3 regions of the Butyrivibrio sp. XB500-5 genome follow, and region 2 is predicted to be linked to each of the others. Evidence: predicted binding sites of a transcription regulator. Region 2 holds the regulator's gene; each other region holds the start of a gene.

Region 1 (10,248 bases), on a different contig from region 2:
GATACACGATCGCGATAAAATACAAAGCGGTAAATGCAAGAAGCATAAGACCTGCCGTCAGATTCATTGTAAATATCGCCACATTAACAAGTGCCAGTAAAATACCGAGATATGTAAATATCCTAAGATATGTTATCAACTTGCCCTTTAATTTAACTCTGTTCTTATTTGACATTATGTTGTCCTCTTCCTGTCCAATGGACATTCCAAGTTTTATTATAACATAAGCAGGGCATCTGCGAAATAATCGCAAATGCCCTACTTATATATATCGTTATTTAAATCCGCAAAAGATTATTTAACGCCTGTCCACTTCCACTCTGCAACTTCAGGCATATCAACACCTACATCATGGATGTAAGCCTTGTGCTCAACGAGCTTATCCTTCATCTTCTGGATGAGGAATGCTCCCTTATTACCAAGCTGAGGCATATTGTTGAGCATAGCGATAACGAGATTGAAACGGTCAATCTTGTTCTGAACTCTCATATCGAAAGGAGTTGTAATGGTTCCTTCCTCATGATATCCGTAAACGTGGATATTTCTGTTTGTTCTTGTATATGTAAGCTCATGGATAAGAGTCGGATATCCATGGAATGCAAATACAATAGGCTTATCCTTTGTAAAGATTGTATCGTACTCTACGTCTGAAAGTCCGTGAGGATGCTTGTTCTTAGGCTCCATCTTCATAAGGTCTACAACGTTAACAAAACGAACCTTGATCTCAGGCATCTCCTTGTGAAGAATATCAACAGCTGCAAGTGCCTCAAGTGTAGGTGTGTCACCACAGCATGCAAGTACGATATCAGGCTCTTCACCAGTGTCTGTTGAAGCCCAATCCCAGATACCGATACCCTGTGTGCAGTGCTTAACAGCCTGTTCCATTGTAAGCCACTGAGGTCTGGGATGCTTACTTGCTACGATAGCATTTACATAGTTCTTACTCTTCAAGCAGTGATCCATAGTTGAGAGCAAGCAGTTAGCGTCGGGTGGAAGATAAAGTCTTACAACGTCTGCCTTCTTATTTGAGATATGATCAAGGAATCCGGGATCCTGGTGTGTGAATCCGTTGTGGTCCTGCTGCCATACGTTTGATGTAAGAAGAAGGTTAAGAGATGCAATAGGACGTCTCCATGAAAGTCCGTTACATACCTTAAGCCACTTAGCATGCTGAGCAGCCATTGAATCGATTATACGGATGAATGCTTCGTAACTAGCGAAGAATCCGTGTCTTCCTGTCAAAAGATATCCCTCAAGCCATCCTTCGCACATATGCTCGGAAAGCATTGAATCCATTACACGACCGTCCTGTGCAAGGAACTGGTCTGTATCCTTATCGATAGCATTGTTCCAATCACGATTTGTTACTTCAAATACCTTGTTGAGACGGTTAGACATTGTCTCATCGGGTCCGAAGATACGGAAGTTCTTCTGATCGTCGTTAAGCTTGAATACGTCTCTGATATATCCGCCAAGCTCGATCATATCCTGCTTCTCAACAGAACCGGGAGTAGGAACATCAATAGCATAATCACGGAAATCAGGAAGTCTTAAGTCGTGAAGAAGCTTACCGCCGTTAGCGTGAGGGTTGGCACCGATACGCTTATCTCCCTTAGGTGCAAGCTCCTCAAGCTCGGGAATAAGACGTCCGTTCTTATCAAAGAGCTCCTCAGGATGATAGCTCTCAAGCCAAGTCTTGAGGATATCAAGATGCTCGGGCTTATCCATCATTACAGGAACCTGGTGAGCCTGGAATGATCCCTCGATCTTGTTACCGTCAACAACCTTGGGACCTGTCCATCCCTTAGGTGTACGAAGAACGATCATAGGCCATACAGGTCTTGTTGCATCGCCCTTATCTCTAGCATTCTTCTGAATAGCCTTGATCTCGTCCATAGCCTTGTCGAGAGTCTCAGCCATCTTACGGTGCATTTCCTTAGGATCTGAACCTTCTACGAAGTAAGGCTTCCATCCCATTCCCTTGAAGAATGACTCAAGCTCTTCATGTGAAAGACGAGCGAGAATTGTAGGATTAGAAATCTTAAAGCCGTTAAGGTGGAGAATAGGAAGAACAGCTCCGTCTGTAACGGGGTTAAGGAATTTATTTGACTGCCATGATGTTGCAAGAGGTCCTGTCTCAGCCTCACCGTCACCTACTACGCAAGTAGCGATAAGATCGGGGTTATCAAATACGGCACCAAAAGCGTGTGCGATTGAATAACCAAGCTCACCACCCTCGTGAATAGAACCGGGTGTCTCGGGAGCTACGTGGCTTGAGATACCGCCGGGGAATGAGAACTGCTTGCAGAGCTTCTGCAAACCGTCCATATCACGGCTTACGTTAGGATATACTTCACTGTATGATCCCTCAAGATATGTGTTGGCTACGAAGAAGTTTCCGCCGTGGCCTGGACCTGAAATAAGGATCATATCCTGATCGTACTTGTTGATGACACGGTTAAGGTGTACATAGATAAAGTTCTGTCCGGGAACTGTACCCCAGTGTCCTACGATCTTCTTTTTGATATGCTCTTTCTTAAGAGGCTCACGAAGGAGCGGATTCTCAAGAAGATATAACTGAGCTGCAGCGAGATAGTTAGTCGCACGCCAATAGGCGTCCATTTTGGCTAAGTACTCGTCTGTTAATTCGTTGTGGTTCATACTTAACTCTCCTTTACTACTTGTATGTTAATACTCGCAGTCACTTGGCTGCTCATAGAAACTTTTGCATCCATACTAAACTAAAATATTTCAGGCAGATATACTATACATATTCTTGCTAATTTTTTATCAATTATTGCTATCTTTATGAAAAAAGGACACTTCATGGGATTTCTCCCAATCGTGTCCTTTTTCTGACAATGACAAACTCCTGATCAATAGCATGTTACTCCGCCATCAATCGGCATACTTATTCCATTTATAAAAGAAGCCTCTTCACTGGAAAGATATAGAACCGCATTGGCAACATCCTGTGCTGTTGCAAGTCTTCCCAGAGGTACTTCGCCAAGTCTTTCCGCTGCTCTGTCCGGATTTTTGAGCATCTCCTCCACCAAAGGAGTCTTAACAGTGCTGGGATGGATCGAGTTACATCTTATTCCGAATTGTCCGTATCTTGATGCAACTGCTTTTGTGAACATTGTTACCGCACCTTTGGCTGCTGTATATGCCTCCGGTGTATACTTATGTCCTATCAGACCGCACACAGAAGAAGTGTTGATGATAGCTCCTCCTTTTTGCTCTTTCATTATAGGAATAACCGCTTTACATCCAAGGAAAGTGCTGCCTGTATTTACAAGCATCATCTTACCCCACTCTTCAATGCTCATCTCTTCAATCGGCTTCCTGATGTTGATGCCTGCATTATTTACAAGAACATCAATCTTTCCCTCAATATTTTTAATATCGTAGATAACATTGTTCCAATCTTTTTCCGAAGTAAGATCGATTCGGTAAAAAGCTGCTTTTCCACCCTCATTTTCAAGCGATTTCGCTGTTTCTTTTCCCCTCTCTTCGTCCAGATCCAAAAGATAGACTTTTGCGCCTTCTTTGCAAAGAAGCCTTCCCATCTCGGATCCCAGGCCGCCGGCGCCACCTGTAATTACTATAACCTTGTCTTTTACGTTCATGATAATCTACTCCTCTTTTATCCCTTAAGGCCCGTTGTGGCAATCCCCTCAACAAAATACTTTTGGGCAAAGAAGAACAGGACAACCACCGGCAAAACTGCCAGACATGACATTGCCATTACGTTTTTCCAAATAACTACCGACTCGGTATCAAGTGAAAGCCTGAGAGCCATCGATACTGTATATTTTTTTACTGTATTTATGTATATAAGTGAATTGAAGTAATCATTGTAGGTCCACAAAAACTGGAACAATCCTGCGGAGAATAATGCCGGTTTTAAAAGCGGCAAAAGAATGTGCGTGAGCGTCTTAAATGTTCCGCAGCCGTCTATATATGCGGACTCGTCAAGGTCTCTGGGGAGTCCTCTCAAAAACTGAATAAGCATATATGAAAAGAACGGATAACACGCAAATGCCGCCATGAGATAAAACGGTCCGTATCCGTCGAGCACGTTCAAGTCTCTGAAGATCGCATATCTTGGAATGATAAGGATAGCGTTGGGCAACATAAGAGTTGACATAAGCAGCACAAACATTGCCTTTTTTCCTTTAAAATTAAACCTTGCAAATCCATATGCCGTAAGCGTACTTGCAACAACCGTAAGTATCGTTGTGGGAAGTACCAGAAGAAAAGAATTTCTGAAAAATACCGCATACGTATTTCCGCCTATCGCATTCCATCCGTCCACAAAAGCCTGAAAACTGTAGCTTTTCGGAAGGAGTGCGATGCTTCCGTATATTTCCTCATTTGTTTTAAAGCTTGCAAAAAACATCCATATGAGAGGGTAGATCATTATAATTCCGATAGTGATCAGAACCACATACATGATTACCTCATTGATCCTGTTTTTTAATTTCTTTGACATACCCTTCTCCTATCATTCATCTCCGTAAAATACCCAGAATTTGGATGTCCCGAACAATACCAAAGTAAAGATTGTTACAAGACCGAAGATTATCCAACTCGTTGCACTTGCATAACCCATCTTCATGAAAAGGAATCCGTCGTTATACAATTTAAGACCAAGCATATATGTACTCTTTACCGGTCCGCCCTGTGTAACAACAAATGCCGATGTGAAGTTCTGAAGTGCGTTTATTGTCTGCATGATGATGCAGAAGAAAATGATCGGTGAAATCTGAGGAATTGTTATGGAGAAAAAGCTTTTTATCCTTCCTGCTCCGTCAATTCTCACAGCTTCGTATAACGACTGAGGTACCTGCTTAAGTGCCGCCAGGAACATTACCATTGACGATCCGAACTGCCATACTTCAAGCGCGCTCAGTGTCGGCAAGGCTGTAGCGGGATTTCCGAGAAAAGATATCGTTTCATGTCCAAAGCTGTGAAGGAAAGCATTGATCATTCCGTCATCCATGAACATTATTTTCCAAAGAATCGATACCGCCATGCTTCCGCCAAACAATGAAGGCAGATAGTAGATCGTCCTAAGTGCACCTATTCCTTTTCTTCCCTTATTCAAAAGAATCGCAATAAAAAGAGACATGATTATCTTAAAAGGAACGGTAAGTACCGCATATGTCACCGTCGCTGTAAGTGACTTGAAAAACTCTTTATCTCTGGTGAAAAGGCGTATATAATTCGCCATCCCTACAAATTTCGGATCGGTAAGTGCATTGTATTCAGTTAAAGAATAATAAAACGATGTGATAAAAGGATAGATCTGTAAAACAAGCATTCCTACGATCCACGGAAGCAAGTATAAATAAGCCTGATTATCACGGGAAAAAAGTTTCTTTTTCTTCATAATACTTCTTCTTTCTACCTAAGATAGCCTGCGCGCCGACATAACCGGCGCGCATTCAATCTTATATTTATAAGGATCATTTATGAGCTTCACAGAAGTCTTTAAGAAGTTCCATTGTTTCCTTAGCTGCTTCTTCAGGGCTCATTGTGCCATGAGATATATTCTCATAAGCATCTGTCAAAATGGCTGTAACCTCTGATCCGGTTGTAGGGCCACTGTCAGATTTTCCGTTGTACTGCATGCTGACCTCAACGCTCTGCTTGGTCAAAGGATTAAGTGTGCCTTCCTTAGCACAGATCTCCTGTGCCTTTGCTGTAGGAGGAACACTTCTTACAGTGCCGAGAGTTTTCATAGCACCCTCATCATTGTAGAAGAAGTTAAGGAAATCGATTGCTTCCTTAGCATGCTGTGTTCCTGCATATACACCCATAAGCTGAGGGCAATCGTTAACCCATCCGTCGCTCTTTCTGTCTGCATAAAGAGGAAGCTGTCCTGCAATATAATCTACAGAATCATTAGCTGCCGAAAGTACGTCTGCTGATGATGTATAACCGATAGAAGCAACATAGTTACCCTTGATCCAGTTGGGATCTTCCTGGTCCTGATCTCCGAAAGGAGCCTTGTATGCAGCGGGAGCACATACTTCTTCATCATAAAGTCTCTTGATATATGTGAAGAGTTCAACGAACTGCTCCTCTGTCATGTTCAGATTGTAATCATCGTCGATGATAGGCTTATTGTTCTTCTGTCTTGAATATGTACGTGTAAAGAATGCTGAAGCATAAGATGTATTAGCTGAAAGGAGATAACAATCCTTGCTATACTCTCTTACCTTCTTACCCCACTCAAAGAACTGATCCCAATCATAAGGCTGAGAAAGATCGATTCCTACCTTGTCCATAAGTGTCTTGTTAACAATAAGTGCGGTTCCTGCCTGTCCTGTAGGCATAGCATACTGTGCGCCTGAACCAAACTGACCGTTCTCTTCAAGGAATGAAGCATCAAAGTTTGAAAAATCCATTCCACCTTCTGTCAGATTATAGAGCACTCCCTGGTTATAGTACTCGGGTCCGAGTCCTGTCTCTATCTGGAAGATATCAGGAGCTGTGCCTGAAGCAAACTCAGTAGTCTTTTTCTCTGAATATCCGTCATATGATCCATATTCAGGCTCTATAGTTACATTTGGATGAAGCTTTTCATATGCCTCAATAACAGCAAGTGTAGCCTCATGTCTTGCATCTCCACCCCACCAAGAGAATCGCAGTGTAACCGGCTCGGAACTGTCTGATGCAGGAGCAGCAGCGCTAGGTGCTGCAGGTGCATTCTGATCTGCGCCGGTGCCTGTAGTCTGCTCAGGAGCGCTGATTCCGCATCCGGACATAACGCCTGCGAGCATAGCTACAGAAGTAACAAGTGCAATCAATTTCTTTCTCGTCATTACGTAACCTCCCTTTTTGTTTCCAATATCGTATTAGGTAAAATTATGTTAGCATTCACTCGAAAAACAAAACAGAATTCCCACTTACAAAAAAGACTCTTTTTTTATAGGAATTCTGTTATTGGTATCATTTTTTAATTATTGGTTTCTTTAATGAATGTATAGTTTCTTTTTATTGTATCGGATCGTTTTTCGGAACCGAAAATGAGACTTCTGTTCCAAAGCCCGCTTTACTTCTTATCTTCAAAGCATGGTCTTCCCCGTATCTTAATATAAGTCTCCTGTTCAGATTGGTTAGACCTATATTTCTGGAGTCCTTATTATTTATCTTTTCATAGAGCTTTTTGAGTTCATCACCCGTAATTCCGCGTCCGTTATCAACCACAAAAACAGTGATCTCGTCACCTCGGTCAAATATCTTGACCTTAACATGGATCTTGCCCTCATCGTTATTGATTCCATGCTCAAAACAGTTCTCAAGAACAGGTTGAAGCATCAGCCTAAATACCTTGCATTCATAAATGGTCTCATCAACTTCAAAATACGTAATGACATTTCCGCCAAATCTTATATTCTGTATCTCAAGATAAGCCTTTAAATATTCAAGCTCCATCCTGATCGTCACATCTCTGGTCGGCTCCGAAAGTGCATACTTTACTACCATTGATAGATTCTGTATCATCCTGTGAACTTCGGAATCATAGCCTTCTTTTTTTATCGCCTCGAAGTCCAAAGTCTGAAGTGTATTAAATATAAAATGCGGATTGATCTGAAGCTGTAATGCATTCATCTGCGCCATCTGAGCCTCGTGCTGCTTTTCAAGAAGATCCATCTGCATTTTGGAATTATTAAGATGCATCCTGATAACATTATTAAAGATTAAAGAATACTCATCATCCGCCGACCGGAATCTCTCTTCCACCGCTTCTCCTCTTTCTGCTGCGGAAAAAACATCCACGCATTCCTCGATATATGAGAAATTCCTTTTTGTATATATGTACGCAAGAAGGATCATTAAGATAATTTCCACAAAAAGGATAACTACAGCCATGATTATGTAGATGCGCAGATCCTCCATGAGCTGTGCTCGCGACGTTACGGATACCTCGTACAGATTAAGATATTCTGAATAAAGCATATCCGCAAAATAGTATTTCCCGTCCAGTTTGACCCATTTTTTTGACCCAAGTTCAGTCTCTTTTCCCTGAATCCTCTTTTTGATATCTTCGTTTATCACCGAAGCTTCAAAATCTTCAAGTTCAGGATCGGTAATACATATAATGTCACCTTTGGAATTATAAAGAAGGACCTTCTGATTCTCCGATATCAGCACACTGCGAAGAAGCTTTCCGTACTCGCTTTTATCGATGTTAATGACAATGACCCCGTCCATATATGTCATCCTATAGAAAATACTTATTACTTCTACAGGTTCCGCATACGAATGCCTCTGAATCCATCTGTGGTCGGTGTAAACCCTCTCATCCTCTGCCATGCTCTTATACTCATCGAGCCATTCCCGGTCAAAATAGGTATCTACATTGGCAATCTGTCTTGTATCCGAAGTAAGAAACCTTTCCCTGCCATCCAAATACATATAAACCGAATGGATATATGAGTATGAGGACTCATAGCTGTTAAAAAGATATTTAAGCATATTAAAAGTAGTAAGATCCGAATGGCTCAAACCACGATAATCCAGCATCGTTTTAAACGCCAGGGAAAAAGAAGAATTACTCATGAGCGTATCCAGCTGATACCCCATGTTATATATAGAAGCTTCCAGACTGTCCTCAAAGCTCTCAAGCGATTTCACCGACTCTTTTTCAACGCTTGCTCTCTGAGAATACAAAAAGAAAACCCCAAAAAGAAAAAATATAAGCAAAGTGGGTATTATCATTACGATAAAGTTCCATCTTGCACGTTTGATAAAATATTTCCTCAGCAATTTTACTCTTTACCCCTTATACCGTTTCTGTAGTCTCTCGGTGTAACACCAAAATAAGCCTTAAAAGCTCTTGTAAAATTCTTAGGACTGTCATAACCCACCTGATATGCGATCTCATAGCTCTTATATGAAGGATCCATAAGCATGTTTGCTGCCTTTTGCATTCTTACATTGCTCAGCTGTTCCTGAAACCCCACACCCTTTTTTTCTTTATATATCTTCGAAAGATAACCCGAACTGATTCCTACGCTCTCTGCCGCACCAACCAAACTTGCTCTCTGAAAGTTTTCCTCAAGATAATTGTCAATCTGACGAATGATCTTGTCATAATACGGCGCCTCATCATTTCCGCTCAGCTTATTTCTGGAATCAAGAATTCCCTTTATTTTGTCAAAGCACTCCGATAATTCCCCATAATTAATAGGTTTCAAAAGATAATCCGTAACCTCAACCTTAAGCGCCTTACGCATGAACTCATAATCGCTGTAACTGCTTAATATAACCACTATGCTGTTTGGATCTTTTTTGAGTTTTTCGGCAAAAGAAAGACCGTCAATCCCGGGCATCTTAATATCAGTCATAACAACATCCGCCGGATCACTGTCAAGGTACTCCAATGCTTCTTTAGCGTTGGTAAATTTTCCAACCACCTTAAAACCTATATTTTCCCACGGAAAAAGATCTGCTATTCCATCCAATATCTTTTGCTCGTCATCGACGATCACCAAAGTATACATTGACACCCTCCATAAGTCAGCCCTCATCCCTTAGCATCTTTAGATAATTATGCTCAACATCAGAGATATATTTTCGCAAGGCTTCCTTGTCAATAAATGATCTTCCCTCTTTATGTCTAGCAAGAATATCGCTTTGAGTTGTATGATTTCCCAAATATATATCTGGCTCCATGCTCTTCCAAAGCTTTATACTCCGCTCAAAATCTTTCCTGTAATTAACCCCGTATTTCTCCATAAATTCAAGGTTAAGCGTATTTAATCCTGTTCCTCCGCACAAAAGAGCTTTCTTCTCCCCTTCATCACCCTTAAGTGCTATCTCATAGCTCATTGCCCCCGGAGTGTGACCGGGAGTAAGGATACACTTTACTTTTGTGTTTCCAAGTTCAATTATTTCTCCGTCTTCCAGTTCCTTGTCTGTGGTAAAAAATTCCGTCTTAATTCCGGGAAGATAATAGTCCAGAGCAAGCTCAGGTCTATCTCTAAGAATACGTGTATCTATTGCACTCATAAGTGTCTTGGCACCGCTTCTCTCGATAAGAAGCTTTGTCGCTCCGAAATGATCGAAATGCCCATGTGTATGAAATATCAACTTTATATCAGAAATCTTGAATCCAAGCTTTTCGATTGACTCAAGTAAGAATTCCTGCATATTCGGATATCCCGTATCAAAAAGCATCAGTCCGTCGCTTGTATCAACCAGAATGCTCGAACTGTCTTTGGTTCCGACAAA
Region 2 (10,248 bases):
ACTTTAATGATATTGCAATCAAGAGTATTGCGGATCAGGTTCAGGCACAGATGAACATAGCTGGTCAGGACGTAGCTTCACTTGAGGTTGTAGATATTTACTTCAAGGACAAGATTAATATGACACCTGATATAATCAAGTACCTTTGCGAGAAAGTTCCTGTAGCAAAGAGATGTCATTTTGATTATCAGGGAGAAGAGTGGGTATTGACTATTCCCGCTTTTGATACAACTTCACCCGCATATGCGGAAGGGCTTGAGGTTCTTGATAAAGAGCCTGCCAAGACAGCCGGATTCCTTAGAATTAAGGATATTTTCAAAGCATTAAAATTTGATGCAAAGATTGTAGAAGTGCAGACAGAGGAAACTGTACAGGATTGATACTTATAGTTGTGCTTATAGATGGAAAGGTCATTATAAATGGGGAAAGAAATACTTATCAATTCACACACGCAGATAGTAAAAGGAAAGTACATTTTTACAGATGAGCTTGATAGAATGAAAAATGGGGAAAGTGAACCCAACGCGCTTATGCATAAAGAAAAAACACCTTGGTTTTCACAGTGCATTTTATCAAGACTCTGTAGAAAGAACTACTGATCGATTTATAAAAAAAGAAAGGGGCTCTCCAGGATGCATCGGCATTCGAGGAAAGTCCCTTTCTTTGTTTATTTAAAATGATTTTGATTACTTAGTCTTTAATTCCTGACCTACAAGAATGTTATTGGCATCCTTGATAACGTCTTTATTGAGTTCGTAAAGGTCTTTCCATTTGTTTCCGTCACCATATACGGTTGCTGCGATCTTCCAGAGATTGTCACCTGATACAACAACGTAGGTATCAGCGGAAGACTGTGTCTGCTCGGGAGCAGTCTCAGCAGCGGGAGCTGTTTCAGTTGCAGCTTCTACAGGCTTCTCGGAAGTAGCGTCTGCTTTTTCCTCAGCCTTAGCTTCAGCAGCAGGAGCCTCAGCTTTTTCTTCAGCCTTGGCAGGCTCTTCGGCTTTAGCTTCAGCAGCAGGAGCCTCGGCTTTTGCCTCTTCCTTAGCGGGTGCTGCAGCGGCCTCACCTGAACCGGCCTGAACGGCTGCCTTTGCGTCTGCTATTGTGGAAGCGTCTGTAGCGGAAGTGATGATCGTCTGATCACCTCTGGGCTTTCCGTACTGAGCAGCTGTGATGTTACCGTCAAGAATCTGCTTAACATATTCCATAACGGCTTCATCCATTACAATACCTGTATCGAACTGTGAGCTTGCGTTTGCGAAAGCATAGTATGTATCGCCGCCTGCTGCACAGAAGTTATTGGTTACTACAGCGTATGTGTCATTCATGTTGAAAGGCTGTCCGTTGATGCTCTGAATGGTCACACGATTGATCTTGGAAGGAGCATAGTATGTTGACTTGGGATAAGCGGCTCCCTGAGCATAAGGTACTGTTGTATCAAGCATAAACTTGATTCCCGATGTCTGAGGATAACCACCTACAGCTTCGGGTGCGGCAAATGTTGAAGCTTCAAGAGCCTCAAGAAGCTCTGAACCCTTTACATAAACAACGGCAACTGTGTTTCCGAAAGGAAGAACAGTATTGAGGTCAGCCTTGGTTACATTGCCGGCCTTGATGGTAGCTCTGATTCCGCCGCCGTTTGTGATAGCAACGACGTGATCCTCGGGAACGGTAATTCCGCCGTCTGTTCTAAGAACGCTCCAGATAAGTGCGTCAGCGATAAGATCGCCGAGGTTTGTTTCCTGAGTTCTGTTTCCGGGAGCTTTGTTTCCGTCGAGGAGAACTTCGCTCTTTGCAAATACTACGCTGTATTCGTTATCAACCTTTTTGATTATATCGTTGGCAACGTTAAAAGATGTAACTTCGGGCTGAAGTCCGTCGAGTGTGATGAGGAACTTATCCTCAATAGCCTTGGAAGCATCGTCGATAATAACGACACCGATGTTTTCTACCTTGGTTCCTGTAGAAAGAATAGGCTCATTCTTGGCACCTGCTGTCATAACAGTGTGAGAGTGGCCGTCAAGAATAAGGTCGATGCCCTTAGTCTTGGCATACATATCAACGCTTCGATGTCCGTCGGCAGCTGACTCTTCATCAACACCAAGGTGGCCGAGGCACAAAACAAGATCTGCACCCTGAGACTTTAATGCATCAGTCTGATCCTGAGCACATTTGTAAATGTCGGATTTTGAAAGGAAAGATATTCCTTTGATAAGACCGGGGTTAACCTTGGTCTGTGTCTCGGGTGTTTCCATTCCGAAGAATCCGAGCTTTAAACCGCTCTTTGTAACATACATATAATTGGGATCGTAAATAGGATTGCCGTTTGCATCAAGTACATTCGCACAGATAACTTTAAACTTAGCCTGTGTAAGATTTGCTGCAAGCTGAGCATAACCGTAATCAAATTCGTGATTTCCTAAAGTTGCGATATCGTATCCCGCCGCGTTCATAACCGTAACGGCGGTTGCCCCCATTGATGTGCTTACATAAGGAGTTCCCTGGCTGAAATCACCTGAGTCGACGAGAATAACCTCAGCGCCTCTGGCAGCAAGGTTCTGCTTAAGTGAAGCTACATAAGCATATCTTCCGAGTGCACCGTGGACGTCATTTGTCTGTAATACCACGGTTTTGCCGGTAAGATCTGCAGGAATGTCTGCGATGGTTCTGACATCGGCCGGGGCATCATAAGCTGCAAGATTAAGTGTCGGTACACTTAATGCAAAGAAGATAGCGATTGCAAGAGCAGATGCTATTGACCTTGTCATCTTAGTAATAGTCTTCATACCATACCTCCTTTATATTTAATTATGTCTAAAAAATATTATAACTCATTATCGTCAAAATTACTTGGCGCGTTCCCTTATTTTCTTAAGATCTTCGGGAGAAAAAGTATACTTTTTGTTGCAGAAGTGACAGCACACATCAAAGTTCTTGTTTTCCTCTATCATCTCATCAAGCTCTTTTTTGCCAATGAGCATGAGAGCTCTTTCCACTCTGTCCTTATCGCAGTTACAGTAAAAGTTAAGATCAACCTTGTCAGTGATCTCTACGTCAAAGCCCTCAAGAAGGATGTTAAGGAGCTCTTCCGGAGTCTTTTCGGCTTTTAAGATATCAGTTACCGAAGTGAACTTTTTAAGGTTTTCCTCAAGATGATCGATAGTCGCGTCATCGGCAAACGGAAGGAGCTGAATGATAAAACCGCCTGCTGCGATAACGGATAAGTTTTCTCTTTCGACAAGAACTCCGAGTCCGACCGAAGAAGGAGTCTGTTCGGACTTGGAAAAATAGTAGGTGAAATCTTCGGCAACTTCGCCGGAATATAAAGGCACCTGGCCCACATAAGGCTCTTTTAACCCCATATCTCTTATTACGGTGAGAGTTCCCTCGCCAAAACCGCCGCCGACATTGAGATGACCGGAGGCATTGGGTTCCATAATAACAAGAGGGTTGATGACGTAACCCTTGACGTTACCGTGCCTGTCGGCTGTCGCGAGCGCACCCTTCATCGGGCCGTCGCCGTCTATCTTGACCGTGATGAGATCGTCGTCATTATCCATCATCGTGCCCATCATAACGGTTCCCGTCATCAGCCTTCCAAGCGCGGCTGCGGCAATCGGGGATAAGCCGTGAACCTTTCTTGCATATTCGGCAAGGTCCTTAGTTGTTGCGGCGAAGGCTCTGATCTGCGCATTAGCTGCGGTTGCCCTTACCATATAATCTTTATAAGACATAATAAATCCTCTTTCTTTTCTTGGTTTTCTTCAATATGATAAATGTTTTTAGAGATTGTGTAAATGAGACATTTGTCTGCTATATCTCAGGAGAATGCGGCATCAACGCAGGAGACCAATGCGTCTATGCAGGAACTTAATGCGACATTCTCGATAATCACAGAATCAGCAAGGAACTTGCAGGAGCTTGCCGGCAATCTGACAGATGCAATAAGCTACTTTAAACCGTAATTTTCTATGTTGAATAATCAGACTTTTTCTGATAATTAGTACTAATTGTTAGACTATGAAAATGCATGAAATGTTATTGAAGCCGTAAATAAAATGACGTATAATATGTCAAGAACTTTTATATAAAAGTATGAAAAAGGGTTTTTAGGAGGAAAACAAAATGTCATTTTCAGAGGCGGTACAATCAGTATTTTCTAACTATGCAGTGTTTGAGGGAAGAGCTCGTAGAAGCGAGTATTGGTACTTCTTCCTTCTCCAGATGATAGTTAACGTGGTAGTAAGAATTCTGGTTAATGTTTCAGGTGTATTTTCAATTTTAGCTATTATTTGGGCATTAGCTACATTGGTTCCCGGACTTGCGGTTGGTGTAAGAAGACTTCATGATACAGGAAAGTCAGGATGGTTCCTTTTACTTGGATTGATTCCTGTAGTTGGTGGAATTATTGTTCTTGTATTCATGGTTTCAGATTCGCAGCCGGGTGATAACCAGTATGGTCCCAATCCTAAGGGATTTGGCGGATCTGACCAGCAGACAATCTAATAATATATAACAACTATTTAGGACCTTATGGTACAATTCCATAAGGTCCTTTTAACAGAATCTTTGTATCTCTAAACGGTTCAGGCTCTGAGAATGAAGTAATAGCGGGTCTTTGAGAGATGAAAACATTTCTGTTTGACACAAGTTTAACGGGCATATATAATTGAATTGTGGAATTCTTAACAATCCATTCGGATGGCTCTACAGAGGTGATGAGAGCTGTTCCACATATCAAAAATGAGGAGGAGCGGAATATGGCAGAAAAAGAGATTTCTCAAGCCGTCATAGGGAGACTCCCACGTTATTTCAGATATTTAGGTGACCTTAAGGAGAAGGGTGTCGAGAGAATATCTTCTCAGGAACTCAGCGATATAATGAAGGTTACTGCTTCCCAGATCAGACAGGATTTTAATAATTTCGGCGGATTTGGACAGCAGGGATATGGTTATAATGTCGGCTATCTTTATGATGAGATCAGTAAGATACTCGGCATCGACAAGGAACACAGCCTTGTTATCATAGGTGCCGGACATCTCGGTAAGGCTATCGCAGGCTACACCAACTTTACAAGAAGAGGTTTTGTGTTTAAAGGCGCATTTGACCGCGATCCGTCGCTTTTCGGAACCAAGATAAGAGACGTCGAGGTTCGTCCCATAGATGAAGTTGAGGATTTTGTTCGCAAGAACAAGATAGAAATAGCTGTGCTAACGATCCCCAAGGATCAGGCAGTGCCTATGGCGCGCAGGCTTTCTGAATGCGGGATCAAGGCTATCTGGAACTTTGCGCATGTTGACCTTGAAGTTCCGGGCAGCATACAGGTTGAAAACGTACATTTATCTGACAGTTTGATGAAATTATCGTATAATATTAACAGATACGAACAAACATTAAACCCGGGTGAGAAAAAGTAATGGCAAAAGACAATAAAGTCTATATGTCTGCGCTTGAAGGGAAGAAGATTCCCATTCTGACGCTTGATAACAAATGGCATCAGCTTTTTACCCAGACGGAAATGTCGCCTGAGATCAAAGAGCTGGCGGATCAACTTAATGCACTGGTAGAGAGGGATTCCAAGCTTCGCGGAGAGACCAAGGACATCAAGAAGCTTAAGAAGAAGCTTCTTGGCGAGATAGTTCCGCTTCGCGATAAAGCAGGTAAGATCGATAATCCCCAGATCGAGAAAGAAATCCAGGACAGGACCAGGCTTATCTCGGAGTGCAATGATAGACTTGATTCCTATAGCGATGAGTTAAAAGACCTGTCGCGAGAAATATATGATGTGGATTATAAGCTTATGGTAGAGACCATGAATGTCTGCTATGAGAGGCTTCATGACAATACCGAATACATTTTGGAGCTTGATGATTGGGTATCCAAAGTGAGAGTTGAGCTTAAGAAGAACATAATCCATATGCAGGAAGCTGAGCTTGAAAACTACAATCTCTATTCCTACATGCATCAGATATTCGGGCCTGAGGTTATGGAGATATTCGATCTCAAATACGATCCTAACAGAAGGCATCCCATCAGAAGGCCGAGAAACGCCGATGATGGTGAATTTGTTGAATGAGTTATATAAAGTAGGCTGCCCGAGTGGCAGCCTATTGTTCTAAAAAGGGGAAAACTACTATGAGATACGCAGTCACTAGCAGTGAGATGAAGCAGTACGACAGAAATACGTCGCAGATTTTCGGCGTTCAGACCGAGATCCTTATGGAAAGAGCATCTCTTTCGGTGTGCGATGAAGTAGACAGATACGCTGATGAAAGAAAGATCACGAGAAAGCGCAGAGCACTTGTCTTTGCGGGAATCGGAAACAACGGAGGAGACGGCGCATGTATCGCAAGACTTCTCAAACAGAGAGGATATCTTGTAAATCTGTGCGTTATAGGAGATCCCACCAAGTGCAGCGATCTTCTTTTGATGCAGCTCAAGATCTGCGGAAGTTACGGGATCACTACTGACACTTTTTCCAATATAAGAGACAACAAAAGCGTTGCCGAATGGGATATCATAGTAGATGCATTGTTCGGTATAGGGCTTTCGAGAAATGTCACGGGTACATTTGAAGAAGCGATAAACTATATCAATGATTGTAAAAAAGAAAGATTGGATGACATGTTCGTTGTATCTGTCGATATTCCTTCGGGAATAAATGCGGACAACGGCAAAGTCATGGGCTGCGCCGTTATGGCGGATTCGACCGTGACCTTCAATCAGGTTAAGATAGGACACCTTCTTTATCCGGGCTGCGAGTATACGGGTAAGCTTATTGTGAAGGACGCCGGTATCACTGACGAGAGCTTTTTGACCAAGGAGCCTACGTGCTTTTGGTACGATGATGAGGTAAAAGATCTTTTGCCTGAGAGGAAGAAAGATTCCAACAAGGGAACAAACGGAAAAGTCCTTGTTATCGCAGGTTCCAAGACCATAAGCGGAGCATGCATCTTATCGGCGGGCGCTTGCCTTAAATCCGGAGCGGGCATGGTCATGGTATTTACGGCAGCCGAAAACGCGGACGCTGTGAAGACTCTTTTGCCTGAAGCACTTCTATGTACTTATGAGGATTTTGAGCCGATCCTTCCCAAGTTATCGGAGGCGATGAAATGGTCAAGCTGCGCTGTCATAGGACCCGGCATCGGTTCTGACGGTAAGGGAATAGAGCTTGTAAGAACGCTCTTTGACAACTATGACAAGGATATAATTGCGGATGCGGATGCGCTCAATATTATTTCGGATGACAAGAACTTACGTAGCATTGTTTCCAATTATGCTACGGGCGGCAAGAAGCTGATAATCACGCCTCATTTGGGCGAATTTGCAAGACTGTTTAATACGAGCGTTGCGGACTGCAAGGAGCATCTCTTGGAGTATCCCAAGGAGCTTGCGAACGAGCTTCACTGCACGGTCATCTGCAAGGATGCGCGTAGCATCGTAAGTGACAGCAATGAGAAAAAGATTTATATTAATATGAGCGGCAACGACGGAATGGCGACCGCAGGCAGCGGAGACGTGCTCACAGGTATTCTCGGAGCGCTTCTTAGCTATGATCTTACGGGATTTGAAGCGGCGTGCCTCGGAGCATACATTCACGGCGCCGCCGGAAATATCGCAGCAAGAGGCCACGGCAAGCTGTCTATGACGGCAACGGATATTGTCGATGAGCTTGAAGATATATTGAAATAAGGAAAATAAATCATAATGCAGAACGAGTTTTTGAGAGTTTGCGCCAAGATCAATCTGAGCGCTGTGGAGTATAACCTTGATTCCATGCGTGCCAACATACCTGAGGGTACCAAGATCATGGCGGTTATTAAGACAGATGCATACGGACACGGAAGTATCGAGATAGCAAGAGACCTTGAGACCAAGGATTACATCTGGGGCTACGCGACAGCGACCGCGGAGGAAGCCTTTGAGCTTAGGGATAACGGCATATGTAAGCCTATTCTTATTCTAGGTTACACCTTCCCTTACGCGTATGAGAGGATGCTCAAGGAAGGTATCAGACCGACCGTCTTTAGATCAGACATGGTAAAAGAGCTTTCGCAGTGCGCGGATAAGCTTCTTAAGGGAGGCGAGATAAAAGAGCCTGCACCTATCCATATAGCTGTTGATACCGGAATGTCCAGGATCGGAATACATCCCGACGATGCCGGAATTTCTTTTGTCCTTGAATGTGAAAAAGAAAAATCTCTTAAGATAGAAGGCATCTTCACTCACTTTGCAAGAGCGGATGAGAAGGATCTTTCCAATGTAAAAGAAAGAGAGCTTGTGTTTGCGGGCTTTGTAAGCGATGTGGAAGAGAAACTCGGACGCAAGATCGAGCTTCATCACTGTGCGAATTCCGCGAGTATCATTGCTGTTCCCGAATCTTCTATGGATATGGTAAGAGCGGGCGTTACTATGTACGGAATGTGGCCTTCCGAGGAAGTGCCTAAGGATATTGTGAATCTTAAGCCCGTTATGGAACTTATAAGTCATATAGTTATGATCAAAGAAGTTGCTTCGGGAACACCTGTAAGCTACGGCGGAACCTTTGTCTGCGATAGGAACACCAAGATCGCTACGATTCCCGTAGGCTACGGTGACGGATATCCCAGGAGCCTTTCAAGCAAGGGATACGTTCTTATTCGAGGCAAGCGAGCACAGATCCTTGGCAGAGTCTGCATGGATCAGTTCATGGTTGATGTGACTGATATTCCCGAAGCAAAAGAGGGCGACGAAGTCATCCTTCTTGGAAAAGACAAGACAAGCGGAGAGGAAATCTCGGCTGAGCTTTTGGGAGAGATGAGCGGAAGATTCAACTACGAGCTTACATGCGATATTAATAAGAGAGTACCGAGGAAGTTTGTAAGATAAGAGGAGAATAATAAACGCCGATGGTTGCAAGCCACCGGCGTATTTTTATGAAAGAATTTATACAAGTCTTTCTATCTCTTTTTTTATCATGGCATCATAGATGCCGTCTTTTTCTTTTTCCGACTGAGCAAGCTGCTCGTAAGGAACGAGGAGATTATGACGTCTTCTCGCGTTATCTCTTTTTTCTGCATAAGACCAGTGGTTTATAAAGTGGAAACGGCTCCATCTTATATGCTCAATCTTAAGCGCGTCTTCGTCCTCATCCGAGAGAATACCGTCTTCCTTTAATCTTTTTTCTATCCAGTAATGATCGGCTCTTGCGATACTTGAACTCTTTTTAAAACCGCTGAGTTTTTTCCATTCGTTTTCCATCTCTTTTTTATAGTCGGAAGGTGCGGTTCTTTCGGAGTATCTGAGGGCATAGTCGTAGTTAAAGAGTTTGCCCTGAAGATATAAGCTTTCATTTTTGACGCTTTCTTCCGTAAGAAGATCGTCAAGAGCTCCGAAGGTAATGATCTTGTCGGAATCGTAGATGTCTTCGTAGCTTGTTTCTTCTTTAAAATAGCAATGGATCTCTGCAGTCGGATTAACGTACAGGATCATCTGTATCATGTCGATGCTGTTTTCTTCAAGGCAGTAGATCACTCTGTCGATGTCTTTGAATGAATCGCATGATTCAAACGGACTTTCTTTGTGGATTATGATCTTGTCCTTGTTATCAGTCGGAAGATTACCGATGAAGGAAGCCTTGGAACCTGTAAGTCCCCAGATATGATATTCAAATGACTGCTCCAAAGTATAGAGGTTATTGAGATAACCGTATTTAAAGATCGCGTCGGCAACGTCATTATCGCCGATAACAGCAATCTTGAAGCTGTCACTTTTGTGGCTGTAAAGATTGTATTTTTTCCAATAATCTCTTGCCAGAAGCTCATTTGTATTAAAGAAGTGAAGATCGGCTTCGGATGTGTCTGTTGCTTTAAGGAGTGTGGAATCAAGCTCCGTCATCATCATGAAGACCTTTTGATCTTTGAGTCTGGACTCGTTCTGACTGTAAAATGTGATGTTTTTGGCGTCGTCTTCAAACATCACGATGTGATTTTTAACTTTCTCGGGCCTGGAATCGTTTTCTGTTGCATATCCGTTTTTTAATGATGAAGCAAGGGCGTAACCCAGCTCGTTATCTGTGTATACTACTGTCGAATCCTTTTTTAACCTGATAAAAAAGTGTTCTATCTTGGCATAAGCGTATTTAAGGACACTTAAAATGATGCCGGCGGTAACGATCACGGATGTAATCTCACCGAATAATATAAAAGCGTTAACGTCTTCGGATACGGGATTTACAAAGTAGACGGCGATTGCCGCATATACGAATTC
Region 3 (10,248 bases), on a different contig from region 2:
TTCTGAAGAAGAACTACATCTCCCTCGTTCATAGCTTCAACAGCTGCTGTAGCATCAGCGCCTGTTACGTTGTAATCGGCAATGAACTTAACGTCCTTGCCAAGCTTCTCTGAAAGTCTCTTTGCAACGGCTGCAAGTGACTCGCCCTCGTTGGGGCCGTTCTTAACCTTTCCAAGGTGTGAGCAAAGGATAACCTTTCCTCCGTCAGCGATAAGCTTCTTGATTGTAGGAAGAGCTGCAACGATTCTTGTCTCGTCAGTGATCTCACCGTTCTTAAGAGGTACGTTGAAATCGCAACGAACAAGTACGCGTCTGCCCTTTACGTTGATGTCATCTACGGATTTCTTATTTAATCCCATATTTGTTCTCCTTTATAAAAAATGAAGGGTCCTGGTCCAAACGGACCGGACCCTTTTTAGTAATCCTAATTCATAAGGAAGTTCTGCTCTCGCGCTTCCTCACTTCACAAGGAAATTCGACTCTCGCGCCTTTCCTAATAAGGAAGTTCTGCTCTCGCGCCTTACTAATAAGGAGGTTACGCCTCGCAATGCTCGCCGTAACACGTTCGAACCAGACTCAAAAAAACTTCATCAGGTTCTCACAGCCGCCCGAACTAAGTGCGAACCAACCGCTCGGGAATACCTCCCGGGGTTCTTACTTAACGAACTTCTCGAAATACTTGATTGTACGAACCATCTGTGATGTGTATGAGTTCTCGTTGTCATACCATGAAACAACCTGAACTTCATAGAGGTCATCACCGATCTTGTTAACCATTGTCTGTGTAGCATCGAAGAGTGAACCATATGTCATTCCAACGATATCAGATGAAACGATCTCATCCTCGTTGTATCCGAATGTCTCAGGATCAGAAGCCTTCTTCATAGCCTCGTTGATAGACTCCTTAGTTACCTCTGTGCTTGACTTAACAACTGCGAAGAGAAGTGTTGTTGAACCTGTAGGAACAGGAACTCTCTGAGCAGCTCCGATGAGCTTGCCGTTAAGTTCAGGGATAACAAGGCCGATAGCCTTAGCAGCACCTGTTGAGTTAGGAACGATGTTAACAGCGCCTGCACGTGCTCTTCTAAGGTCACCCTTTCTCTGAGGTCCGTCAAGGATCATCTGATCACCTGTGTAAGCATGGATTGTTGCCATGATACCAGACTGGATAGGTGCATAATCGTTAAGAGCCTTAGCCATAGGTGCAAGGCAGTTTGTTGTGCAAGATGCAGCTGAGATGATGTTGTCATCTGCTGTAAGTGTGTTGTGGTTAACGTTATATACGATTGTAGGAAGATCATTTCCTGCAGGAGCAGAAATAACAACCTTCTTAGCACCGGCATCGATATGAGCCTGTGCCTTAGCCTTGGATGTATAGAAACCTGTGCACTCAAGAACTACGTCTACACCGATCTGTCCCCAAGGAAGGTTCTTAGCGTCTGCCTCTTTGTAAATTGTGATCTCTTTGCCGTTAACTGTGATTGAGTTCTCGCTGAAAGATACCTTGTCAGCGTACTTGTACTTGCCCTGTGATGAATCATACTTAAGAAGATGAGCAAGCATCTTAGGATCTGTAAGATCGTTGATTGCTACGATCTCTGTTCCCTCATGCTCAAACATCTGTCTGAAAGCAAGACGTCCGATACGACCAAAACCATTGATTGCTACTTTAACTGCCATTTTAAGTTCCTCCTAAAATGAATTTAATTAATATAATTGCTGTTACATTAAATATCATAAGAATTGATAATTTTTTATCAGCAACTCTAATTCTAATAAAAAATGTAGCATAAATCAAGTAAGAATATTAAAATAATCCTGAGGAAATTCCACAGAAAAAAATATGATTTCCCTATCTCATTTTTATAAAGAACGGAGTGATACAATGATCCCCACATCAGATTACCATCTACACACACATAACTCCTCTGACAGCACGGCTTCAATGGAATCTATGATAGAGAGCGCTCTGTCAAAGGGACTTACGGATATATGTTTTACGGATCACCTTGATCTTGATTATCCTCACTACGACGATCTTCCAAAGGACGCCTTTTTGCTTGATACCAAGGCATATCATAAAGAAATCTCTTTTTACCGGGAAAAATATAAAGACAGGATCCACATAGGATACGGTGTCGAGGTCGGCATGCAGACTCACATCGCCAAGGAAAACTCCGATTTCGTTAAGGCAGAGCCCTTCGATTTTGTCATCGCATCGATCCATCTTATTAATAGAAAAGACCCTTATTATCCCGATTTCTGGGATGGCGTCGAACCTGCAAAGATGCTTAAAGACTACTTCGAGCTCACTCTGGAAAACCTCAAAGTTTTCAACGACTATGACGTACTCGGGCACCTCGATTATCTTACCCGATATGTTCCGGATGGTGATAATTCCTATTATTCCTATCAAAGCTACAATAAGGAGATTGACGCGATTCTCCTTCATATTATCAAGAACAACAAGGGCCTTGACCTTAATTCAAAGCCGATATTCAAAGGAGCAACTGATCCCAATCCGCACCGCGACGTGCTGAAAAGGTATAAAGAGCTGGGTGGAAAGATCATCACCCTTGGCTCAGACGCCCACAAACCGGAAGGAGTCGCAGGTTCTTTTGACGTGTTAAAAGAAATTGCTCTATCTTGCGGGTTCGACGAATATTGCACCTTTGAAAAAAGAGCTCCGATATTCCACAAGCTCTAACGCGCGCGGAAAGCAGTTACTAATAAACGTAAAATAGTGTAAAATCTTAAGTAAAGCAGCATTACCATATTCTTTTATTCTTATGAGCGGGAGGTTGGCATGAAAGCTGATTTTTACACCAAGAGTAAACGTACCAACATATATAATTCCATCTTTATATATAAAGTGGTTTCTCTTTTTGTATTACTTCTTATAACCGTGATGCTGGCATATATCGTCAACAAGAACAAGGAATTTCTTTCAAAGACCGGCTGGCTTATCGGTCTTGTTACGGTATCCATTATTCTATTCGCGATCTCTTTTATCATTGATTTCTATATTCTGAAAAGGACTGCTTCCATAGGCGAAAGGCTCAATAAGATGGCATATCTCGACAGACTAACAGGCCTTCCGAACAGGTATAGCTGCGACCTTTTATTCGAAACCTTCAATGATTCGGACAAGCTCGAAAACGCCGGCTTTATCCTGATGAAGATAAACGATCTGTATAATGTTAATTCCAAAAAAGGTCACGCTCAGGGTAACGATCTCATTGCAGAATTTTGCTACATTCTTGAAGATGTCGGCGAAAGCTACGGCTACATCGGAAGAAACGGCGGAAACGAATTCATACTCCTTATGGAAGATTGCGACTCCAACAACGCCGATATGTTCCTCATGGATCTGACCAAGAGACTCCACGGCTACAACGAGCTCGGCGTCGGCTCTCCGATCGAGATCGCATATGCAAGAGTTCTTAACTCAGACGAAAAGGTAACAAGAATATCCGAGCTTATTTCAAAAGCATACAAGAAATTAAAGGACGCTCCTCAGGTACTTTCATGAAGCACAAACTAAAGAGCTTTACCAAAAATAAAATATTGCCGTTGTCAGTTACCGTTGCTTTGATATTAAGCACCTCGGCCTGCGGTTTTTTCCATAAATCGACAGTTCCCGAAGGCTACGGTAATCTCGGAACGGAAAAGGGCACTCGCGACAACACTCCCGTATGCCTGGTTCCGTCGCATCCGGGAACGGCCACGAAAGATAATGAATTTGCAAGCGTTGATTATTCCAACTCTTCCGAAGGCTATGTATCTGTGCGCTATCTTGGAACTTCACCCAAGGTCAAGCTTCAGATCACGGGACCGGATGAGGTCGTCTACACATACAACCTCAATTCAAAAGAGCCGACGGATGAGATCTTCCCACTCCAATCAGGAGACGGAAGCTACATGATAAATGTATTTGAAAATATAGAAGGAAAAAGATATTCCATTGTCTTTTCCACACAGATCGAAGTTAAACTAAACAGCGAGTTTATGCCGTTTCTTTATCCCAATCAGTTTGTGACCTTCACAGAAGATTCTCTTGGGGTAAAAGAAGCCGAGCAGCTTGCATACCCTTGTGACAACGACCTTGAGGTAATCTCTCAGGTCTACAACTATGTGATAGAAAACATAAGCTACGATCACGATAAAGCAAAATCAGTCGAAAGCAGCTATTTACCCGATATAGATCAGGTTTATACAGACAAAAAAGGCATCTGCCTGGATTACGCGGCACTAATGACCGCCATGCTCAGAAGCCAGAACATCCCCACCAAGATGGAGATCGGTTACGCCGGAACCACCTATCACGCATGGCTCAGCGCATACGTGACGGATATCGGATGGATCAACGGAATGATCGAATTTGACGGCGTCGACTGGTCACTCATGGATCCCACCTTGGCTTCAACAACCAAAAAGAGTAAACTCCGCTCCTTCTTGGACGAGGGTGATAACTACTCTGTAAAATACATCTACTAATTTTCTTACGGAAAAGGGAACAGGCTATGAAAGCTACCTCAAAACAAAAGAAACTAAACAGCTATGAAATATCCGGTTTTTGCAGACAAATGGCTCTGCTCATAAAAGCCGGCATTGCTCCTGTCGACGGAATCGAGATCCTAATGGAAGATTCCAAAGACAAGGCTTCCAAAGCCATACTCGGTAAGATCAGCCAGATATTAAAGAGCGGCGAGAAATTCCACGTTGCCCTTAGGATGAGCGAAGTCTTTCCCGACTACGTGATTCACATGGTCACGATCGGTGAAGAATCGGGAAATATGGACGTTGTAATGGAATCACTCTCCGACTACTATGAACGCGAAGAGTCGATCCGTGAGAACATCAAAAACGCCGTAAGCTATCCACTTATCATGGTGTTCATGATGATGATCGTTATAACAGTCCTTATAGTCAAAGTGCTTCCCATCTTTGAACAGGTTTTTGCTCAGCTCGGAACAGGCATGAGCGGCTTTTCACAGTCGCTTCTCAATATGGGACTTGCACTCAACAGATACTCTTTTATCCTTATAGCAATCCTGGTGCTGCTCGCAGTGGGATTTATATACTTCTCATTTACAGAGCACGGAAAAAGAAATTTCAAAAAGATCATCGCTTCATTCGGTCCCACCAAGCGTCTTGCACAGGAGCTTGAAAGTGAGCGTTTTGCAAGCGGTATGGTACTTACTCTTTCAAGCGGCATAGATACTTATGAAGGTCTTAACCTTGTTAAAAAACTGGTTGAAAGTTCTGACATGAAAGAAAAAATAGACAAGTGCAGAACACTTCTTCTTGACGGTGACAGCTTCCCTGAAGCCGTTGAAAAGACAGGTATATTTACCTCTTTTTACTCGCAGATGGTTGCAGTCGGATTTAAATCCGGCTCGCTTGATAAAGCAATGGCCCAGATCGCGGAGAGATTCGAAAAAGACACGCAAAGGCGCATCTACTCTCTTATCTCTGTACTTGAGCCCACTCTTGTCATCGTTCTTTCTATAATCGTCGGAATGATCCTCATGTCGGTCATCCTCCCTCTTATGGGAATCATGTCCACAATAGGTTAAAAATATGGCACATAGATTCAGATTCAAAGAAAGCTTAATATACGGCATTACAGGTGATTTCTACAGATGGTTTTCCGTTATCATCTTTATTCTCGTTGCGGTTTTTGTATTCCTTGCTATTGATGCATCCGGCAAAAGTACGATCGAGAAGCAGCAGGAATCGCTTGAAAACGCCATTGCCAGAGATATAGTTCAGTGCTATGCGATCGAAGGTCGCTATCCACCCAGTCTTTCATATATCGAAGAGCACTACGGCCTTGTGTATGACGACGCTACTTTTTTTGTGGATTACAGACCGGTCGCAGCCAATCTGTATCCCGATGTCACAGTTATCAAGGTTAACAAATAAGAGGTATTTTATCTGATGGAACTTGAAGGAAAAAGATCTCACGTAATAGATACACTGTTTGTAATCTGCCTTCTTTTTCTTTTTATCATCTGCGCCGTTACGGTGATCATCATCGGTGCGGGCGTGTACAAAAAGAACGTGGAAGCAATGTCCGGAAACTATTCGCACAGAATATCCTGCGCCTATATTTCCGAAAAGATAAGACAGTCCGATGAAAAAGGACGTGTATTCGTCGATAACATATTCGGTCAGAATACACTTGTAATGCAGGATGAAACAGACGGTGTTCTGTATAATACTTACATCTATAATCACGACGGCTATCTTATGGAGCTTTATGCAAGAAGCGATCTGTCAGAGATCTATCCGCAGGCAGGTCAGAAAATCCTTAAGATCAGCTCTTTTGACATAAAAGAAATTGATGACGCCTTTTTCAGAGTACTTGTAACGCTGGATGACGGCACAGTTGAAGATTTTCTGATAACAAGAAGGAGTACAGACACCTGAGCGATGAACGAGAAAAATAATGCCAGATCAAGTTTGTTCCTGATGGAACTTATAATAGCGGTGTTTTTCTTTTCCCTGGCTGCGGCAGTATGCATCAGGCTGTTTGCCTCCGCACATCTAACTGCGGAAAAGACAACGAATCTTAGCCATGCGACTGTTTGGAGTCAAAACCTCGCTGAGGCTTTTTACGCGGGAAAAGGAGATATCAGCGGGATATCTCAGATCTACACGACCGCATATTCAACACCCGATACCGTCATTTTGTTTTTTGACAAGAACTGGAATCTCTACGGAGAGTCAACTACAGATGCTTCATATGAAGCCATCTTAACCGCAAGTAAAAGAAAAGCTTCTGACGTGTACAGCGATGTCACGGATTATAACACCAATCTTAAAGGCGACGCCATGGTAGGTGATATAGCGATCATCGATATCAGAAACACTTCGGATGTTATTTCTTCCATGCCCAAGGATTCAAAAGACATCATCTTTTCGTGCTCTGTTGATTATTACGGCGCGGGAAAGGAGGCGGAATGAAAAGCAAAAGCCGCAGTGCTTCCAGCGTGGGAAGCGCTTCTATACTGCTAATATTTACGGTTCTTTGCCTTATTTCTTTTGCCACACTAACTATTGTAAACTCAAGAGCCGACTACAACTTAAGTAATGACCTTGCAAAGAGGCAGCTTTCCTACTATGAGGCCTGTCACAAAGGAAATGCTTTCGTCGCAGCCGTAAGTTCAGGTTATGATAGTGAAGGCGATAAAGAAATACACCAAGAAAGTATACCGATAAACGATAGTCAATCACTCGATATTACGATAATGTCAAATAGTTCAAAAAAAACATTCAATTCAAACAATAGTTGTAGTATAATTCAATGGCAGATAGTAAACCACGATGATTCCGAGTATGACTACACTCTTCCGGTTGCGGAATAATTTAGTTCATAAAGCGATAAAAAGTGAAATTTATCAAATTTTAATTTTTTATAATAACGTTTTAACGCTCATAATCGAAATCATGTGGTACAATAGATTATGTACTGAACTACTTTTTTTCAAAAATAAAATTGCTTATATTTTTGTGGCAACTAAAAATACTTATTGGAGGTTCAATATGGGAAAAAGAATACTCATTACTGATGACGCCGCTTTCATGCGCATGATGCTCAAAGACATCCTTTCTAAGAACGGATATGAGATTGCAGGAGAAGCTGAGAACGGTAAGGTCGCTATCGAAAAGTATAATGAGTTGAAGCCCGACCTTGTAACTCTTGATATCACAATGCCTGAGCTTGATGGTATCGGTGCCCTTAAGGGAATTAAGGCTGCAGACCCCAACGCTGTTTGCATTATGTGCTCTGCTATGGGTCAGCAGGCTATGGTTATCGAGTCCATTCAGGCCGGAGCTAAAGACTTTATAGTTAAGCCTTTCCAGGCAGACCGTGTACTTGAGGCTGTTAAGAAGGCTATCGGCTAAAGTAATCACTTAGCGGCTGAGAGAACTTGCTGAGGTCTTTTCGAAGCTAGTTTGAACGTCTTCCGTCGAGGGTTTATCCCGAGAGCGGAAGTTCCTTGTTCTATGTTCCGCTACGAGAGTCGAACTTCCTTTTAATGACATTCAAAAGGGAATGCACCTGCATTCCCTTTTTTCATTTTCATTATCACGCCGTTTCCGGCTTCATTCCTGTATACAACTGATAATACCTTTGTTTCTTTGCAATGAGCTCATCGTGAGTTCCTTGCTCTACTATTCTGCCCTGCTCTAGAACTATGATACAATCACTGTTCCTTACGGTTGAAAGTCTGTGAGCAATCACGAACGTTGTTCTGCCCTTCATAAGCTTGTCCATACCGTCCTGAACAATCTTCTCTGTTCTTGTATCAATCGATGATGTAGCTTCATCAAGAATAAGAACCGGAGGATCTGCGATAGCAGCTCTTGCGATCGCAAGGAGCTGGCGCTGACCTTGAGAAAGATTGGCTCCGTCTCCCGTAAGCATAGTATCATAGCCTTCGGGAAGTCTTTTAATAAAGCTGTGAGCATTGGCAAGCTTGGCTGCTGCGATTACTTCCTCGTCTGTCGCATTTAACTTACCGAATCTGATATTATCCGCAACCGTTCCCGTGAACAGATGTGTATCCTGTAAAACAATTCCGAGAGAACGTCTCAGATCCGCTTTTTTGATCTTGTTGATATTGATATTATCGTATCTGATCTTACCGTCCTGGATATCATAGAATCTGTTGATAAGATTGGTTATCGTAGTCTTTCCCGCACCCGTAGATCCGACAAATGCGATCTTCTGTCCCGGTGTCGCATGAAGTACGATATCATGAAGAACCATCTTATCATCCGTATATCCAAAGTCTACGCCGTTAAAGGTAACATCGCCTTCCATCTTCTGATAAGTTGTCGTATCCGTAGCCTTATGATAGTGCTTCCAAGCCCAGTGTCCCGTGTGATGATCGGCTTCAACAATCTCACCGTTCTTCTCCTCACAGTCAACAAGAAGCACATATCCGTCATCTGTCTCAGGCTCCGCATCAAGAAGCTTAAATATACGATCTGCTCCGGCAAGAGCCATGATGATCGAGTTAAACTGCATGCTGACCTGGTTGATCGGCATACTGAAATTTCTGTTAAACGTAAGGAAGGACGCAAGCGCTCCGACCGTAAAACCAACCGCTATATTGTTTGAAAGAGCTATCGCACCGCCGACCATGGCACAGATAACATAGCTGGTATTACCAAGCTGCGCATTGATAGGTCCGAGCGATCCGGAATAAGCGTTAGCCTTAAATGCGCTGTTACAGAGCGCCTCGTTAAGTTCATCAAATTTAGCTATATTTTCAGCTTCGTGGTTAAATACCTTGACCACTTTCTGACCTGTCATCATTTCTTCTATATAGCCGTTAAGCGCACCGAGATTCTTCTGCTGATCCACAAAGTTTTTTCCCGAAGCCTTGGTAGCCATAGCTGAGCAAAACAGCATAACAGCCACCATAAAAAGTGTCACAAATGTAAGCGGTACACTCAAAATAAACATAGATACCAAAACGCTTACTATCGTGATGGTACTGTTTATAAGCTGAGGAACACTCTGGCTTATCATCTGACGAAGAGTATCAATATCGTTGGTATAGACTGACATGATATCGCCGTGAGCATGTGTATCAAAGTACTTTATAGGAAGGCTCTCCATGTGAACAAAAAGCTCCTCACGAAGTCTCTTAAGAGTACCCTGATTGATGTATACCATCACTCTAGCCTGAACATATGACGCCAAAGCGCCAAGAGCATAGAATACAGCCACTCTTGCTATAGCCAAAAGAAGCGGTGTAAAATCATTGCTTCCGCTGTCCAGCATAGGCTGAATATATGAATCTATGAGACTCTTTGTAAAAAAGGTTCCCTGAATGCTCGAAAAAACCGTCACGAGAATACACACCAGGACAGTTATCATATGAATGGGATAATACTTAAAAACATATCCCATTATCCTGCTCAATAATGCTCCCGGATTTTCTATCTTAGGTGCAGGCATTCCGCGCTTGTTACCGCCGCCCGGTCCTACTTTTATCTCTTTAACCTTTTCTGCCATAACAAAACCCTCCTTAAGCCTGCTTATCGAAGTCCGCGTCGGCGCTTGCGCCCGTCTGTGACTCGTAGACTTCTCTGTATATGGTATTGCTCTCAAGGAGCTCTTTATGCGTTCCGAATCCGCTGACCTGTCCGTCATCCATAACGATTATCCTGTCACAGTCCTGAACAGATGCAATTCTCTGAGCAATGATAAGCTTGGTCGTTCCC

Evidence for each region. Region 2 encodes Rex, which represses fermentation and respiration genes when NADH is low (regulators of the CRP and FNR family bind a similar motif). Its sites were predicted from a motif close to ATTGTTAANTANTTAACAAT; they were not measured.
Region 1: the regulator Rex is predicted to act here: its motif matches at 2,776-2,795, upstream of D6856_RS09515 (phosphoketolase family protein).
Region 3: the regulator Rex is predicted to act here: its motif matches at 1,743-1,762, upstream of gap (type I glyceraldehyde-3-phosphate dehydrogenase).

What each region holds. Positions count from the first base shown of each region.
Region 1 covers NZ_RAIS01000004.1:322,704-332,951, forward strand. The annotation lists gene D6856_RS09510 (DHH family phosphoesterase) at 1-175, opposite strand, end outside; gene D6856_RS09515 (phosphoketolase family protein) at 295-2,661, opposite strand; gene D6856_RS09520 (SDR family NAD(P)-dependent oxidoreductase) at 2,877-3,629, opposite strand; gene D6856_RS09525 (carbohydrate ABC transporter permease) at 3,647-4,495, opposite strand; gene D6856_RS09530 (carbohydrate ABC transporter permease) at 4,508-5,395, opposite strand; gene D6856_RS09535 (ABC transporter substrate-binding protein) at 5,472-6,833, opposite strand; gene D6856_RS09540 (cache domain-containing sensor histidine kinase) at 7,006-8,685, opposite strand; gene D6856_RS09545 (response regulator transcription factor) at 8,784-9,518, opposite strand; gene D6856_RS09550 (MBL fold metallo-hydrolase) at 9,535-10,248, opposite strand, start outside.
Region 2 covers NZ_RAIS01000009.1:36,355-46,602, reverse strand. The annotation lists gene D6856_RS14330 (hypothetical protein) at 1-380, shown strand, start outside; gene D6856_RS14325 (hypothetical protein) at 420-599, shown strand; gene D6856_RS14320 (5'-nucleotidase C-terminal domain-containing protein) at 687-2,786, opposite strand; gene hslO (Hsp33 family molecular chaperone HslO) at 2,847-3,734, opposite strand; gene D6856_RS15230 (hypothetical protein) at 3,798-3,965, shown strand; gene D6856_RS14310 (DUF805 domain-containing protein) at 4,126-4,506, shown strand; gene D6856_RS14305 (redox-sensing transcriptional repressor Rex) at 4,761-5,417, shown strand; gene D6856_RS14300 (hypothetical protein) at 5,417-6,076, shown strand; gene D6856_RS14295 (NAD(P)H-hydrate dehydratase) at 6,136-7,692, shown strand; gene alr (alanine racemase) at 7,708-8,868, shown strand; gene D6856_RS14285 (RyR domain-containing protein) at 8,926-10,248, opposite strand, start outside.
Region 3 covers NZ_RAIS01000001.1:725,663-735,910, forward strand. The annotation lists gene D6856_RS03385 (phosphoglycerate kinase) at 1-359, opposite strand, end outside; gene gap (type I glyceraldehyde-3-phosphate dehydrogenase) at 655-1,680, opposite strand; gene D6856_RS03395 (histidinol-phosphatase HisJ family protein) at 1,886-2,707, shown strand; gene D6856_RS03400 (GGDEF domain-containing protein) at 2,807-3,532, shown strand; gene D6856_RS03405 (transglutaminase domain-containing protein) at 3,529-4,497, shown strand; gene D6856_RS03410 (type II secretion system F family protein) at 4,524-5,579, shown strand; gene D6856_RS03415 (hypothetical protein) at 5,584-5,928, shown strand; gene D6856_RS03420 (DUF4860 domain-containing protein) at 5,944-6,435, shown strand; gene D6856_RS03425 (hypothetical protein) at 6,439-6,972, shown strand; gene D6856_RS03430 (hypothetical protein) at 6,969-7,373, shown strand; gene D6856_RS03435 (response regulator) at 7,552-7,914, shown strand; gene D6856_RS03440 (ABC transporter ATP-binding protein) at 8,099-10,039, opposite strand; gene D6856_RS03445 (ABC transporter ATP-binding protein) at 10,053-10,248, opposite strand, start outside.